4 regions of the Buttiauxella sp. BIGb0552 genome follow, and region 1 is predicted to be linked to each of the others. Evidence: predicted binding sites of a transcription regulator. Region 1 holds the regulator's gene; each other region holds the start of a gene.

Region 1 (3,865 bases):
GTGACGACGCCAAATCCAACCTAACGCCAGCCCCCGCAGAGCAAGGAATACCGCCACAGACAGCCATAACCCGTGGTTGCCTAAATACGGAACAGTGAAGAGCGTTAGGCCGAAACCAACAGCGGCAACCGCCATGCTATTACGCATCTCAGCGCCTCTTGTCGCGCCAATAAACATCCCATCCAGCAAGTAGCACCAGACACCAACCACGGGTAACACAATCTGCCAGTGGAGATAACGATCGGCCTGTAGCTGTAATTGGGGAATGGACGTCAGAAGAGAAACAATTTGCTCGCCAAATAGGGCATACACCACGGCAAACATGAGCGCGACTAAACCCGCCTGCCGACAAGCTGCCCCCCAAACCTCGAGCAATTGACCACGATTCTTTGCACCATAAGCTTGCCCGGAGTGGGCTTCAACAGCATAGGCAAAACCATCAAGCGCATAAGCGGTAAACGTCAGGAGAGTCATTAACACCGCATTGACGGCGACAATTTCGCTGCCTAAGCGCGCACCAAAGATGGTCACTGATGCAAAGCACACTTGCAGTAATAACGAGCGCAACATGATGTCCCGATTAAGCGCCAGTAAGCGCCGAACATTGCCACGCCAGGACTGTTTGAGCATCTCAAAACTGATACCTCGCAAGCCCATAACCTTCTTCACCATCAGCAATCCGATGAAAAATGTCGCGTATTCAGCAGTAACAGTCGCAAGTGCCGCCCCTTGAACATCAAGGTGCAAGCCCATCACCAGCCACACATCCAGTACGATATTCAGAAGATTGCCGACTACCAGCAAGATAACCGGAGCTCGTGCGTATTGAACCCCTAGCAACCATCCCAGTAAAACGAGGTTGGCAAGCGAGGCTGGCGCACTCAGCCAGCGGATTTCAAGAAAGCGTTGCGCTTGTACGAGCACATCCTGATTGCCGCCGACAATTTGTAAAGCGAGTGAAATGAGGGGATCGCGCAGTAAGACAATTGCCACCCCTGCCCCTAGTGCCAGTAATAATGGTTGCACCAGTGCACGAGCTAACGCTGAGGGATTATTGGCACCAAAAGCCTGAGCAGTTAAACCTGTGGTACTCATTCGTAAAAACAGCAGTAACATAAACAGGAAGCTGGTTGCTGTCGCACCAATGGCAACACCGCCCAGATAAACAGGACTATCCAGATGACCAATAACAGCCGTATCGACAAGGCCAAGCAGCGGAACGGTAATGTTGGAGAAAATCATGGGTAAAGCGAGGCGCCAGAGCGCACGATCCGCTGTGGAGAATAATTGCATGACATCTCCTGAAGGAGATCAAAGATAATTAAGGCAGTGATGCGCACTTTAAATGCGCATCACCTAAAGAGATTTTACAGCCAGTCGCCGTTGCGGATAACCCCAACAGCCAGCCCTTCAATAGAGAAGTTATGCTCGCGTAGGTCAACCACGATCGGTTCAAACTCACTGTTTTCTGGCAACAGATGAACGGTGTTGCCCTGTTGTTTTAAGCGCTTAACGGTAACTTCATCATCGATACGCGCGACAACAACCTGGCCATTACGCACATCCTGGGTTTTATGAACCGCAAGCAGGTCACCATCCATAATGCCGATGTCTTTCATCGACATACCGCTGACGCGCAGCAAGAAGTCGGCATTTGGTTTAAACAGTGATGGGTCGACCTGATAATGGCCTTCGATGTGTTGCTGTGCCAGGAGTGGCTCACCTGCAGCAACACGCCCAACCAGTGGAATACCGGTCACTTCTTCCACCAACAGGCGGATACCACGGGATGCGCCAGAAACAATTTCAAGCACACCTTTACGGGCAAGTGCTTTTAAATGCTCTTCAGCGGCGTTCGGAGAACGGAACCCCAGACGTTGAGCAATCTCGGCACGAGTCGGTGGCATGCCGGTCTGGCTGATATGATCCCGAATAAGATCAAACACCTCTTGCTGCCTGGTAGTTAACGCTTTCATTCCGCCCCCTGGGTGTTTATACAGTTATGCTGTGAGTATATACAGTCAAAGGTCAATTTGGAACCACAAATTAAGCAAAAAACCAGGCACTTAACTATTCTGGAAAGATCACCGCAAATGCGACCAAAGCAGCGTGACCCAGGTAATTACCGCGAGGATAATTGAAATTAATACTGCGGCCGAGCCCATGTCTTTGGCACGCCCGGAAAGTTCGTGGTAATCAGTGCCAACACGGTCGACAAGAGCCTCGATAGCGCTGTTGAGGATCTCGACAATCATGACCAACACGACTGAGCCGATAAGTAGAATGCGGGTAATGGGGTCGACATCTAACCAACATGCGATGGCAATGGCGATAACGGCAGAAACGCCTTCCTGGCGGAAAGCTGCTTCATTGATCCAGGCTGCTTTGAGCCCTTTCCATGAGTAGCCTGCGGCTTTGATGATACGGGTAAGTCCAGTGGTACTGCTCGCCATTTTAGGAAACCTTTTCAAATTATTTGCATCAATGCTTGTCAAAATTATAACGCCACAGAAATCTGGGTGAGATTCTGATATTCTTGCGGCGAATTTGCATCATTAACCTGAGGCTTTACATCGTTTATGTCAGGCTGGCCAAGAATCTACTACAAATTACTTAATTTACCATTAGGCGTTCTGGTAAAGAGCAAGTCCATTCCGGCAGATCCACAGGCCGAACTGGGCTTAGATCCCACACGCCCAATAATGTACGTTCTGCCGTATAACTCAAAGGCGGACTTATTAACCCTGCGCGCGCAATGCCTCGCGCACAACTTGCCCGACCCTCTCGAGCCATTAGAGATCGATGGTGCGGTATTGCCGCGCTATGTCTTTATCCATGGCGGCCCGCGCGTGTTCACTTATTACACGCCAAAGGAAGAGTCGATCAAGCTGTTCCATGATTATCTCGACTTGCACCGTAGCAATCCAAATTTGGATGTGCAGATGGTGCCGGTATCGGTGATGTTTGGCCGCTCTCCGGGTCGCGAAAAAGGCGAAGTTAACCCGCCACTGAAGATGCTTAACGGCATTCAGAAATTCTTCGCGGTATCCTGGCTTGGGCGCGACAGTTTTGTGCGGTTCTCCGCACCTGTTTCGCTGCGCCAGATGGCAACCGATCACGGTACAGATAAAAAAATCGCCCAAAAACTGGCACGCGTGGCGCGTATGCACTTTGCTCGCCAGCGTTTAGCGACTGTAGGCCCGCGTCTGCCGGTGCGCCAGGATCTGTTTAACAAACTTCTGGCCTCAAAAGCGATTGCACGCGCAGTAGAAGACGAAGCACGCAGTAAGAAAATCTCCCATGAAAAAGCGCAACAGAATGCTGTTGCCTTGATGGAAGAAATTGCAGCGAACTTCTCCTACGAAGCCGTGCGTTTGACCGACCGCGTATTAGGTCTGACATGGAACCGCCTGTACCAGGGCATTAACGTTCATAATGCAGAACGTGTACGCCAACTGGCTCACGACGGCCACGAGATTGTCTATGTTCCCTGCCACCGCAGCCACATGGACTACATGCTTTTGTCTTACGTGCTTTACCACCAGGGGCTGGTTCCTCCGCACATTGCGGCGGGTATCAACCTGAACTTCTGGCCAGCAGGCCCGATTTTCCGCCGCCTGGGCGCGTTCTTTATTCGCCGTACCTTTAAGGGCAGCAAACTCTACTCCACCGTGTTCCGTGAATATCTTGGCGAGCTGTTTAGCCGTGGCTATTCCGTTGAATACTTTGTGGAAGGTGGCCGTTCTCGTACCGGCCGTTTGCTTGACCCGAAAACCGGCACGCTGTCGATGACCATTCAGGCCATGCTGCGTGGCGGTACTCGTCCAATTACATTGGTGCCAATTTACATTGGCTACGAGCATGT
Region 2 (3,865 bases), on a different contig from region 1:
CAGAAGTGACCGCAGCTGGCGCGCAGTTCGCCATCAGCCCAGGTCTGACCGAGCCACTGCTGAAAGCAGCAACCGAAGGCTCCATTCCATTGATCCCAGGTATCAGCACTGTTTCTGAACTGATGCTGGGTCTGGACTACGGCTTGAAAGAATTCAAATTCTTCCCGGCTGAAGCAAATGGCGGCACCAAAGCGCTGCAAGCTATCGCAGGTCCATTCTCTCAGGTTCGTTTCTGCCCAACTGGCGGTATCACACCGGCTAACTACCGTGACTACCTGGCGCTGAAAAGCGTGCTGTGTATCGGTGGTTCATGGTTGGTTCCGGCAGACGCGCTGGAAGCTGGCGATTACGATCGCATTACTACTCTCGCCCGTGAAGCTGTCGAAGGCGCGAAATAACACGTCATCCTTCGAGCCGTAGATGCGTTGGCTACGTTCACTCACCCCGGTCACATAGTTATCTATGCTCCCGGGGATTCGTTCTCTTGCCGCCTTCCTACGACTCGAATGATTCGTGTTATTGAATCCCTGCTCAGATGAGCGGGGATTTTTTTTATCCTTTGACGATTATGGCTTTGGTTGCAGCGATAGCACGTGCAATGGCATCTTCCACGCTGGAACCCGTTGCCAGTGCCACACCCATTCGGCGTTTACCGTTAATCTCAGGCTTACCGAACAGACGTACTTGCAAACCTGCGCCCACTGCGGCACCCGCATTGCCGAACTGCACGTTGTCGCTGCTCAATTCTGGAAGGATCACCGCAGAAGCTGCCGGGCCGTACTGGCGAATGTCACCAATCGGCAAGCCGAGGAAAGCGCGGACGTGCAATGCAAACTCGGAAACGTCCTGAGAAATCATCGTCACCATGCCGGTGTCGTGCGGGCGAGGGGAGACTTCACTAAAAATAACCTCATCGCCACACACGAAAAGTTCGACGCCAAACAAACCGTAACCCCCCAACGCTTTCACCACTTTTTCAGCAATTTCTTGCGCACGGGCAAGAGCGGCATCGCTCATTTGTTGCGGCTGCCAGGATTCGCGATAGTCACCATCTTCCTGGCGGTGGCCGATTGGGGCACAGAAATGCACGCCATCGACAGCACTAATCGTCAGCAGGGTGATTTCAAAATCGAAATTCACCACACCTTCGACAATAACTTTGCCTTTACCTGCGCGACCGCCTTCCTGAGCGTACTCCCACGCTTTCGCTAACTGGTCGGCTGTACGAATAAAACTTTGCCCTTTGCCAGAAGAACTCATCACCGGTTTAACGATGCAAGGCAGGCCGATTTCTACAACTGCCTGTAAAAATGCAGCTTCATTATCGGCAAAGCGGAAGCTGGAGGTCGGCAGAGCAAGTTCTTCTGCGGCCAGGCGGCGAATACCTTCGCGGTTCATGGTCAGTTGGGTTGCGCGCGCGCAAGGCACCACGCACTGACCTTGCTGCTCAAGCTCAACCAGCATGTCTGTTGCGATCGCTTCAATTTCGGGAACGATGAAATCCGGCATTTCTACGGAAACCAGTTTTTTAAGCTCGGCACCGTCCAGCATATTGATGACATGGCTGCGGTGAGCAACATGCATAGCGGGGGCATCGGCGTAGCGGTCTACTGCGATAACTTCCAGACCAAGACGCTGGCATTCAATCGCCACTTCTTTTCCTAATTCGCCTGACCCTAACAACATGACTCGTGTAGCTGATGGACGAAGCGCTGTTCCCAAAATTGACATAATCTGTATACCCGAACGGAGAAAATAGACCGGCGGATTATAAACGAAAACGTTTGCGTACGCAGCGATTTTCCCACTTGCGATACAGGGGTAATATCATTACACTGTTTAAATAAACAGTTAAACCGGAGCTGCAAAATGGCGGTTGAAATCAAATACGTTGTTGTACGAGAGGGGCAAGAAAAAATGTCTTTTGCCAGTAAAAAAGATGCAGACGCCTACGACAAAATGCTCGATCTGGCAGAAGTGTTGAGCGAGTGGCTCGTACACAGCCCTGTTGCTTTCGAAGAAGGGCAAAGCGATGTGCTGGCTATGTGGATGGCAGAAAACAAAGACGTGCTTTCCAGCGTGCTGAAAAGCGGTAAATTTCCGGACCTTGAAAGTACTGAAACTGCCGGTGAAGCCGCAGATGAAGCCGATAACGCTGAAGAGTCTGTTGCAGACGATAAAGTGGCTGAACACCCGCGTAAACGCACTAAAGCTGCATAAGTTTTATCGCGTCGGGTTACCGGCGCGGTTCTTTTCTCATCTTTAGCCTAATCAGACACTTCTTGACAGCCTTTGGCTTAACCTCAGATGTTAAGTTCTCACAAAGGGTGTCTCTAATGAGCAATTGGTTACAGCAGCTTCAGTCTATGCTGGGGCAAGCGACGCAATCCATCCAGAATCACACTGGTCAGAATCAATCCTCACAAACTCCTCAGGGAAACAATTCTCAGGGGCTGAGTAAGTTACTGGTGCCTGGCGCACTGGGCGGGTTAGCGGGCTTGCTGCTGGCGAGCAAATCGTCACGGAAACTACTGACAAAGTACGGCACCAGCGCGTTATTGGTCGGTGGTGGTGCGGTTGCGGGAAGCGTACTGTGGAACAAATATAAAGACCGAGTGCGTGAAGCCCATCAGGGTGAGCCGCAGTTTGGGCAGCAAACTTCGCCTGTCGATGTTCGTACGGAGCGCCTGATTACCGCTTTGGTTTTCGCGGCTAAAAGCGATGGTCATATTGATGATAAAGAGCGTCAGATTATCGAGCAGCAACTACGTGATGCCGGTATCGAAGGGCCGGGGCGTAATCTAATTCAGCAAGCTATCGATCAACCTCTTGATCCGCAACGCCTCGTCGAAGGCGTTAATAATGAAGAAGAAGCGCTGGAGCTTTACTTCCTGAGCTGTGCTGCAATCGACATCGACCACTTTATGGAGCGCAGTTATCTCAATGCGCTCGGCGATGCGCTAAAAATTCCTCAGGATGTACGCGAAGGCATCGAACAAGATATTCAGCAGCAGAAACTAAATCTGCCGGGTTAATCCCGGCATTTTCCCTAAAATCCCACGTTACGCTTGCAAGGCTGTCTGAATTTGCCACCCTTACAGGGTGTTAACTCAAAAAGAAAAATGACATGCCACCAAAAGCAAAAAAAATCCCCCACACCATGACCATGCATGGTGACACCCGCATCGATAACTATTACTGGCTGCGCGATGATGAGCGTTCTGATGCACAGGTGCTTGATTATCTTCATCAGGAGAATGACTACGGTCATCAGATCATGAGTACGCAGCAGGCGTTACAAGAACGCCTGCTCAAAGAGATGATCGACCGTATCCCCCAGCGTGATATTTCTGCACCTTACACGCAAAATGGCTATCGCTATCGCCAGGTTTTCGAAACCGGTAATGAATACGCTATTTATCAGCGCCAGTCTGTGGTGTCGGAGGAGTGGGAAGAGTGGAGCACGCTGGTAGATGGTAATCGCCGAGCTGCCCATAGCGAGTTTTACACCATGGGCGGCATGAGTATTACGCCTGATAACACCGTCATGGCACTGGCTGAAGATTTTCTTTCTCGTCGCCAGTACGGCTTGCGTTTCCGAAATCTGGAAAGCGGGAACTGGTACCCGGAAGTGCTAGATAATGTCGAAAGTAGTTTTGTCTGGGCGAATGATTCCGCCACGCTTTATTACGTCCGCAAGCATCCCAAAACGTTATTGCCGTATCAGGTCTGGCGCCACACGGTGGGGCATCCATCCTCCGTAGATGAATTAGTCTACGAAGAAAAAGACGAAATGTTTTATGTCAGCGTCCATAAAACCACGTCGAAGCACTTCGTGCTGATTTACCTCAGCAGTGCCACGACC
Region 3 (3,865 bases), on a different contig from region 1:
TTAATCTTTCCATGTTGTGAATTAAAAATCAGTCATCGGACTGGTAACGATGCTAATTAATTTTCAGTTTGGAAATAGATAACCTGATCAAATAAATGAAATGGTGTTTCAGTTACTTTGTTTTTTATTAAATAAAATAATTATTGTTTTCCACACGGCAATATTGAAAACGTGTGAATACAGCCTCTATTAATAAACCCAGTATAGAAGCAAGTTATTCAGGAGTTTTAAAGTGTTATTCGTGATTTAGCCGGGGCCAAAGCGGGAAGCATTTTCTCCCGCTTTTCCGGGAACCTTATGTGTCTGGTTTTTCATACCGAGGCAATTGGGTTATCTGATAAGTCTTCGTGCTTTCGATTGTGCAGCGATCTGGATTCGGGTTTCCCGAATAAAACATGAAGTACTGTTGTTTTTCAGGGAAGAAAACCAGGTCATCTCCGTTTTGGAAGCTGGTGACGCGGAAGGGAACATCATTTTTTGTTTTGGATTTTTTCACACCTGAAGCAACCAGAAAGTGATCGTCCCACTTCATGGTAGAAAGGTCATGGTTAAACCGTGATATGACAACATTTTCCCGCATTGAGCACGACAATTGGGTGGCTGTGGCGGCGAAAGCAGAGGATTGAACGAGGCCCAGAAGGCTAATAAAGAGAATGAGTTTCATAAACTAGCTCATTTTGTAATGAATTTGAATGGAAGGGTAACATCTCTCACTAAATAATTTAACCGCAGTAAATTATTGGTTGGATTTTAATCTAAATGGCTATTTTTTATTTATGACTGGTTGATTTAATAGCAATAAGTTGGTTTTTTAAGCGAACGATTCGCAGGGGTTTGCATAGCGGCTCGGCTTTGTATAATATGTTTTCCACGCCGACTTAGCTCAGTAGGTAGAGCAACTGACTTGTAATCAGTAGGTCACCAGTTCGATTCCGGTAGTCGGCACCATACATTAAAAAAACCACCTTTCAGGTGGTTTTTTTTCGTCTGTATTTTACCCAATGAAAAGAAAGGAAGGCTAGCTGTTGGTAGCGCTTCCTTTTGTACTCAATTAGATCCAACCCTGTTGGCTTGCCAGCCACACAAGAATGGCTACCACGATTAATACTATTGTTGTTTTTCTCATAACTGCGAAACCCGTTTAAAACATCTGACGATGAGTGGCGAGGATGATATCAGGAGTTGAAGACGGAAAACCTCACGTTTTTACTGAACCGCCAGGCTTTACTCTTCGCAAACCAGCCAAAAATCTGCTTCGTCAAACATCTCTTCAACCAGACGGTTAATCTTTTCTTTTTCATTTTTGGTGCAGTCGCTGTGAACTGCATTGGTCTGCATCGGTTTTACCCTGACGTCGGCATCGGGGAAAATGGCCTGGACCCGTCGAGTCAGTTCATTAAGAATTTTGTCATTTGCACCGGGAAGGCCCGCTACATTTCGTTTGTCGTAAACCAATTCAACGAACATAAAATGCTCCTTCTAAAGCTGTATTTATATACAGTAATAAATATCGGTATCCAAGGCAAGCCTGTTCCCGAAAAACACAGTGTATGCAGAGGAGTGGTGAGGGTTATTCTGCTTTAACGCCTGTAAGCGGAGTCTCATGTTCACGTGCTTTCATCTGTTCCATGATTAATTGGTAAGCAATGTAATACTTGAAGATATTGCTCACGTATTGCACGGTTTCATTGCCAATTCGTTGCTGGGCAATGCGTTCGACATTATCAAACCAGATGTTGGGATCAAGACCTTTAGCCTCGGCTTCTTTACGTAGCCGGGCAATTTTAGCTGGCCCTGCATTATAGGAAGCAAAGGTGAACAGCAGTTTGTTCATTTCAGTCATCGGCTGGTCTGCAAAATAGCGGTCGCACATAAAGCGGATATATTTCACACCCGCATTGATGTTTGGGTCGATTAACCGTATATCACCGACTTTTAGCTCTTTCCCTGTCGTGGGGAGCACTTGCATCACGCCAATCGCACCGCTTTTACTTCGCACCTTCTGGTCAAGACGGGACTCCTGGTAGCCTTGCGCTGCCATCAAAAGCCAGTCGACATTATATTGCTCACCATATTTGCGGAAAATTTCTGTCACCTGATAAAACTTATCCAGCTCTTCTTGGGAACGCGCATCTTTCACCCATTTCGTATTGCGCAGGTACTTATAAACCTGCTGGTTGCCGAATGAGGTACCGATTTTATGCGTGGTCATAAATTTATCGAGTTGCGCGCGCAGGAGCGGGGAATCCTTGCGCATTGCCAGGGCAATAGATCCATCATCACGCAGGGTAATGTTTTCGTAGACCACCAAATTGGGGTAAATCTGTTTCCACAGCAATGCCAGGTATCTATCGACGACGGTGTAATCCGCAAGGTTAGCATTCACCATCTCAAGAATATCTTCTGGTTCAAAATTACCAGGGGCTTTAGTGACGACTGCCGGAGGAAGTTTCTTCTCTGCTAAGCTTTTATTCAGTGCATCAATACTGGAGATGTAGCTAGTCGAAGGATTCACAAACAGAGATTTACCTGACAGGGATTCAACATTCTTTAATTTAGGCGCTTTACTACTGGCAATAACGACTTCACGGACGTTTTGTGCCAATGGAGCGCTGAAGTCGACGAGTTTTTCGCGCTCTTCGGTAATCGTCAAATTAGCCGCAATTATATCGCCACGCCCGGCCACAAGTTGGGGGATAAGTTGATCGCGAGCGGTCGGGATAAACAGAAGATGTGTTTTCTTAGAGGGTTTTAAGCCCTTATTAATTTGTTTATCAAACTCTTGCATCAGTTCAACCATGATGCCGCGTTGTGTCCCGCTGTTATCAATAAAGTAGAAAGTTTTGCTGTAAGGAATCAAAACGCGCACGACGCGCCTTTTTTGCATCACATCAAAGTCGCCCATAACCGTATTAACTTTGGTGTCGAATTTCAAAGGGGAGGCTTCGGTGGCTGCGTGCGTCATCGGTATAAACGTAAGTACTAAGAGTAGTACCAACAACAAGCGGGCCATTGTTACACCATCTATTCATTCCAGCCGGGTACTGTTTAACTATAGCTGGTGCTAAATCGTTCTGGTTAAAAACTGTGCGCTATATTGTTGCAGTAAAGTAGAGGGAAAGAAGGCTAGCCGTTCAGATGAGAAAATTATTATTTGAAAATAATTCTTGCTTCCAATGAGCGTCTATGAGTAAATGCGTCATCGGTTTGGAAGACAGACCTTATGAAAGCAGTTTTAGTAAAGCAGTCCTCAGTTCAAGCGCTATCAAGTCATCAGATACCCTTCTTCGTGAGTCTCCTCCTAAGTGCCTAAATAAGAAACGTTCTGCAATACAGACCACGTTCGCCATATTAAATGGCTATAAAATATCGAGGAAGTATCTATGTCTAAAATGACTGGTTTAGTAAAATGGTTCAACCCAGAAAAAGGTTTCGGCTTCATCACTCCTGACAACGGTAGCAAAGATGTGTTCGTTCACTTCTCTGCCATTCAGAGCAATGATTTCAAAACTCTGGACGAAGGTCAGAAAGTTGAGTTCTCTGTTGAGAACGGCGCTAAAGGTCCTTCAGCAACTAACGTTGTTGCTCTGTAAGACTGCTAACGCATACTAAGACTGACGCATGCGAAGACGGTGAATAACCCGAGCCGTTAAGTCAAAGTGAATAAACCCGCCATGTGCGGGTTTTTTGTTGTCTGAATTTCCTGAATCCCGCCTTTTATCCTTATTATCAATGCCATACATCTTCTGTGGCTAATCAATTATTTACATTAAATAACGCTGTGCCCTCAGTTGGTTTACACCCGGTAGACTATGCTTCCAGTGAAATAGACTTATTTCAGCATCGCATGAATTAATAACTGGAG
Region 4 (3,865 bases), on a different contig from region 1:
TGCGCCCGGGCGGCGTTGTGGCCCTGATGGGACTGCTCGCCGAGGGGGAACCGCTCGATCCTGCATCCATTCTTGTCGCCGGTGCTATCGTTCGCGGCATTATGGTGGGGTCGCGGGAGATGTTCGAAGACATGAACCGGGCAATCGAGCTCAACGGTATCAGACCGGCAATCGAGCACGTGTACGCATTCGATGATGCAAAAACTGCGCTGTCTGACCTGGTAAAGGGGCAGCACGTAGGAAAACTGGTCATCAGAGTTTCATAGTCTGAGAAACATAACGGCTTCCTGCAAATAAGCTGCAGGAAGCACTCCGGCCTGACAGGCTGAACGCGTCCGTTCGGATCACCCCCATCGGCGAAGTGTGGAGGTTTGCCCGTGCAAACCGTTCGTCCCGTTGCCTTAAACTGATCTATCGAATTCATCACCAACCCCTTTTCATTGAGGACAAATTGGTATGCATTCCACGCTCTTCGAAAGAAATAAAGCAAGCAGTTTGTCTGCATGCCCTGAGTATTCGTTAACGAACGTGGAGCACTCAATATTCGTAACCAATAAACGCATACCCTGAATCACCTAATAGCGTAGGTTTCAGGGAATGAAAGTCTATACCTAGCTCAAAGCTGCCTGTCATGCCTGCTTGAAAAACAGGCTTAACGTAGGATATTTTCCGTTTTCCAAGCGGACCCCTAGTACGTCCGGTGAGAAAAGCACCTGGCTTCTGACAGGCTTTGCAGATGAATCTTGCCATGACTTTGACGAAGAGGACGACCTCTCACATGACGATGCTTCCCGGTTGGTCAGTAACATGATCCAATGCTGGCCTAATCCACCAGACGAAATCGCAGACGCATTAGGTATGACAGAGGATGAACTGGAAGATTACCTCTCAGGGAATAGGTCCTATGATCCCGACACGGTAGTAGACCTGATGGATCAATTCGGGATTGAATACGAAGAGGTGATAGATGGCTTTTTGATGCATGGGCCGTATGTTCTTGTCGCGAGGTCACCATCAGCACTCGAGGCCGTTTATTTAACACTGACCGGAGGGGGAGATGCATACCCCTGTGAAATCATTCCAGACAAGGGGATGGCCGACCCAAGCTGGCGGTATGTTTTGATCAACCGTTATGATCTGCTCCCAAGTATAGTGATGGCTCCCAGAGGGGAAAAAATTACAGACGACCTGCCCAGGTTACTTCTAAATTATGGTGGGATATGGACTGTTCCACGCGCTTTTTTTAGATGTATCGTATCCACCTGTGCTCATGCTTGTATCGCCCCAGATTTTAATAGCGCGACAATGATGGAGTTCTGTGTGCTCTATAAACGTCTTGGTTTAGATTACGACTGGAGTGACAGCATATAATTCGGCTGCATAATTTACCTGGATGGGGATAGCGAACCTATCAAAATCGTCACAGACTACCTTCGAGCCAAACGATTGTCGTAGACCGGTCAATTCGCTAAGCGTAAAGATGTACAGGTGTTCTGTTGCCTTGTGATGAAGTCGTAAGTTTATTGTCCTGACCTGTCCTTGAGCATGCCCCCTTATTCACATGCTGTTGCCTGGCTGATTTCCCTCACCCAGCAACTGTTATTGTCATTTCAATGACTTTATATCGTCGTTTAACAATTTTCCGGTTGTTCACTAAATCTCAGTTCAGTCAACAACATTGGCGCTATTAGTGCAGGCATAAGTGCCAGAGCTAAACTTTCAGTTAGAGGGTGTCCAGTCCAAAAATACGAGATTGCAAAGAAGCTCATCCAGAAGCCCACATATCCGCAAAATCCAGCAACTCTCAGCGCTTTTATTTTATCGCAGTAATACAACATGAACAAAAGGCAACCAATGACGAAAAACGTCCGTACTAAAGCTGTTAACAGCATGAAATTAATGAAATGTGCCAGGATAAGTAAAAGCATAAAGCTTACTAAAAATACTAAGCATATTAATATTGATTTCACTTATTTTACTCCCCAGTTATGTTGTATCCATAAAGTAGCATACTCATATGTTGGTATTTGATTGCTTAGAACCACTTTTCTGCTGTTCTGGCAAATTTCGAAATATTGATAGAGTTATTACATGATGAAGTGCTGGAGGATTGTGAAACTAACCTAGTATCGCTGGTCTTCAATTTTCTTTGTTTGGCATTCGTTACAGCCAAATTAACTCCGTAGTAAGATGACTTTCCCGTTACCTACCCGTCTTTACGTTCTAACGACCGTCATGAGTGGCGAACGATTGTCGCATACCTGCCAATTCGCTATACTGTGGATATATACAGTTGTCTTGGTGCCTTATGATGAAAGCAGAAATTTATTTTCCGGACCTGTCTTCCAGTCTAAAAATTCCCTTATTTACATGCGGTTGCTCGGCTGGCTTCCCTAGCCCAGCAACCGATTATATCGATTCGACACTCGACCTTAATGAATACTGTATACGTCATCCGTCAGCTTCGTACTACCTCCGGGCGTCCGGAGACTCGATGATTGAGTCGGGCATTCAGTCCGGTGATCTGCTTGTTGTCGACAGGGCCGTGACACCAGGGCACGGAAGCATAGTGATCGCCTGTATTGAAGGTGAGTTTACTGTCAAAAAACTAAGCCTCCATCCTCGTTTGTGTCTGATGCCAATGAATCCCGCCTACAGCCCTATTTACGTTGATCCAGATGAGCTCGAAATTTTCGGGGTTGTCACGCATAGCATTCATGATTTTTTGTAGGAGGGAACCTTGTTTCTGCACTGCGATGTTAACGCGATGTATGCCGCCTGCGAACAGGCGTTCAGGCCCGATCTGAAAGATAAACCTGTCATCATTCTTTCTAACAACGATGGATCGTGTGTGGCGCTCAACAGACAGGCGAAAATGCTCGGTATCAAACGCGGAGTACCGTATTTTCAGATTAAGAAACTGATAAATAAGCATAATGTGACTGTATTCAGTTCAAACTACACTCTTTATGGCGATATGAGTGCCAGATTCTTTGCTACCCTCGATTTATTGTCAATAAAAACAGAGGTATACAGTATCGATGAGGGGTTTCTTGATGTTGATGGCATCGAGGCCAGCGAATCCCTGGAATGCTACGGCAAGCGAGTTCGAAATACGGTGTATCAGCATACCGGGTTGACCTGTGGGATCGGGGTAGCACAAACCCGAACTCTTGCAAAGCTGGCTAATCATGCAGCCAAAACTTGGCAGGCTACGGGCGGCGTGGTGGTGCTCAATGAACGGCACCGGCAGCGCAAATTAATGCACCTTCTTCCGACTTCCGAGGTATGGGGAGTAGGACGGAAAACCAGTCAGAAACTAGCTGCAATGGGTATACACACCGCGCTAGAGCTAGCTGATGCCAGTTTGCCGTTTATCCGTAAAACGTTTGGTGTTGTGACTGAGCGTACTGTGCGTGAACTTAACGGGATTTCATGTGTGTCCATTGAATCGCTTCCTGCCAGGCAGCAAATCATTTGTAGCCGTAGTTTTGGTGAGAGGGTCACCACGTTACAGGAGATGCATGAGGCGGTTTGCCAGTATGCGGAACGTGCGGCCGAAAAATTACGCTCCGACCGGCAGTTTTGCCGTCATGTTACTGTCTTCATGAGTACCAGTCCTTTTTCCAGCGATCCCTACTACAGCAACAATGCCAGCCAGCGCCTGATGCTTGCAACCCAGGACACCAGGGATATTGTGGGTGCGGCTGTACGGGCGCTTGAGTTGATATGGCGGGACGGGTACAGATACCAGAAAGCCGGGATTATGCTGAATGACTTTTCTTCAGGTACTGGTCAGATTGATTTGTTTGATGAAACCCCACCGAGGGTCAACAGTGCTGCGTTAATGCGCGTCATGGATCAG

Evidence for each region. The regulator LexA, encoded in region 1, represses DNA repair genes until DNA is damaged. The targets are predictions, from matches to a motif close to TNCTGTATGTACATACAGNA.
Region 2: the regulator LexA is predicted to act here: its motif matches at 1,834-1,853, upstream of EDF88_RS20315 (YebG family protein).
Region 3: the regulator LexA is predicted to act here: its motif matches at 1,484-1,503, upstream of EDF88_RS24225 (DinI-like family protein).
Region 4: the regulator LexA is predicted to act here: its motif matches at 2,276-2,295, upstream of umuD (translesion error-prone DNA polymerase V autoproteolytic subunit).

Annotation. Positions count from the first base shown of each region.
Region 1 covers NZ_SODY01000006.1:36,840-40,704, reverse strand. The annotation lists gene dinF (MATE family efflux transporter DinF) at 1-1,293, opposite strand, end outside; gene lexA (transcriptional repressor LexA) at 1,368-1,976, opposite strand; gene EDF88_RS17355 (diacylglycerol kinase) at 2,085-2,453, opposite strand; gene plsB (glycerol-3-phosphate 1-O-acyltransferase PlsB) at 2,580-3,865, shown strand, end outside.
Region 2 covers NZ_SODY01000007.1:246,573-250,437, forward strand. The annotation lists gene EDF88_RS20305 (bifunctional 4-hydroxy-2-oxoglutarate aldolase/2-dehydro-3-deoxy-phosphogluconate aldolase) at 1-398, shown strand, start outside; gene purT (formate-dependent phosphoribosylglycinamide formyltransferase) at 553-1,731, opposite strand; gene EDF88_RS20315 (YebG family protein) at 1,870-2,220, shown strand; gene EDF88_RS20320 (tellurite resistance TerB family protein) at 2,337-3,035, shown strand; gene ptrB (oligopeptidase B) at 3,128-3,865, shown strand, end outside.
Region 3 covers NZ_SODY01000013.1:19,526-23,390, reverse strand. The annotation lists gene EDF88_RS25025 (hypothetical protein) at 296-664, opposite strand; tRNA gene EDF88_RS24230 (tRNA-Thr) at 873-948, shown strand; gene EDF88_RS24225 (DinI-like family protein) at 1,225-1,467, opposite strand; gene EDF88_RS24220 (transporter substrate-binding domain-containing protein) at 1,571-3,013, opposite strand; gene EDF88_RS24210 (cold-shock protein) at 3,384-3,593, shown strand.
Region 4 covers NZ_SODY01000009.1:143,768-147,632, forward strand. The annotation lists gene EDF88_RS22630 (NAD(P)-dependent alcohol dehydrogenase) at 1-266, shown strand, start outside; gene EDF88_RS22635 (hypothetical protein) at 859-1,371, shown strand; gene umuD (translesion error-prone DNA polymerase V autoproteolytic subunit) at 2,312-2,731, shown strand; gene umuC (translesion error-prone DNA polymerase V subunit UmuC) at 2,741-3,865, shown strand, end outside.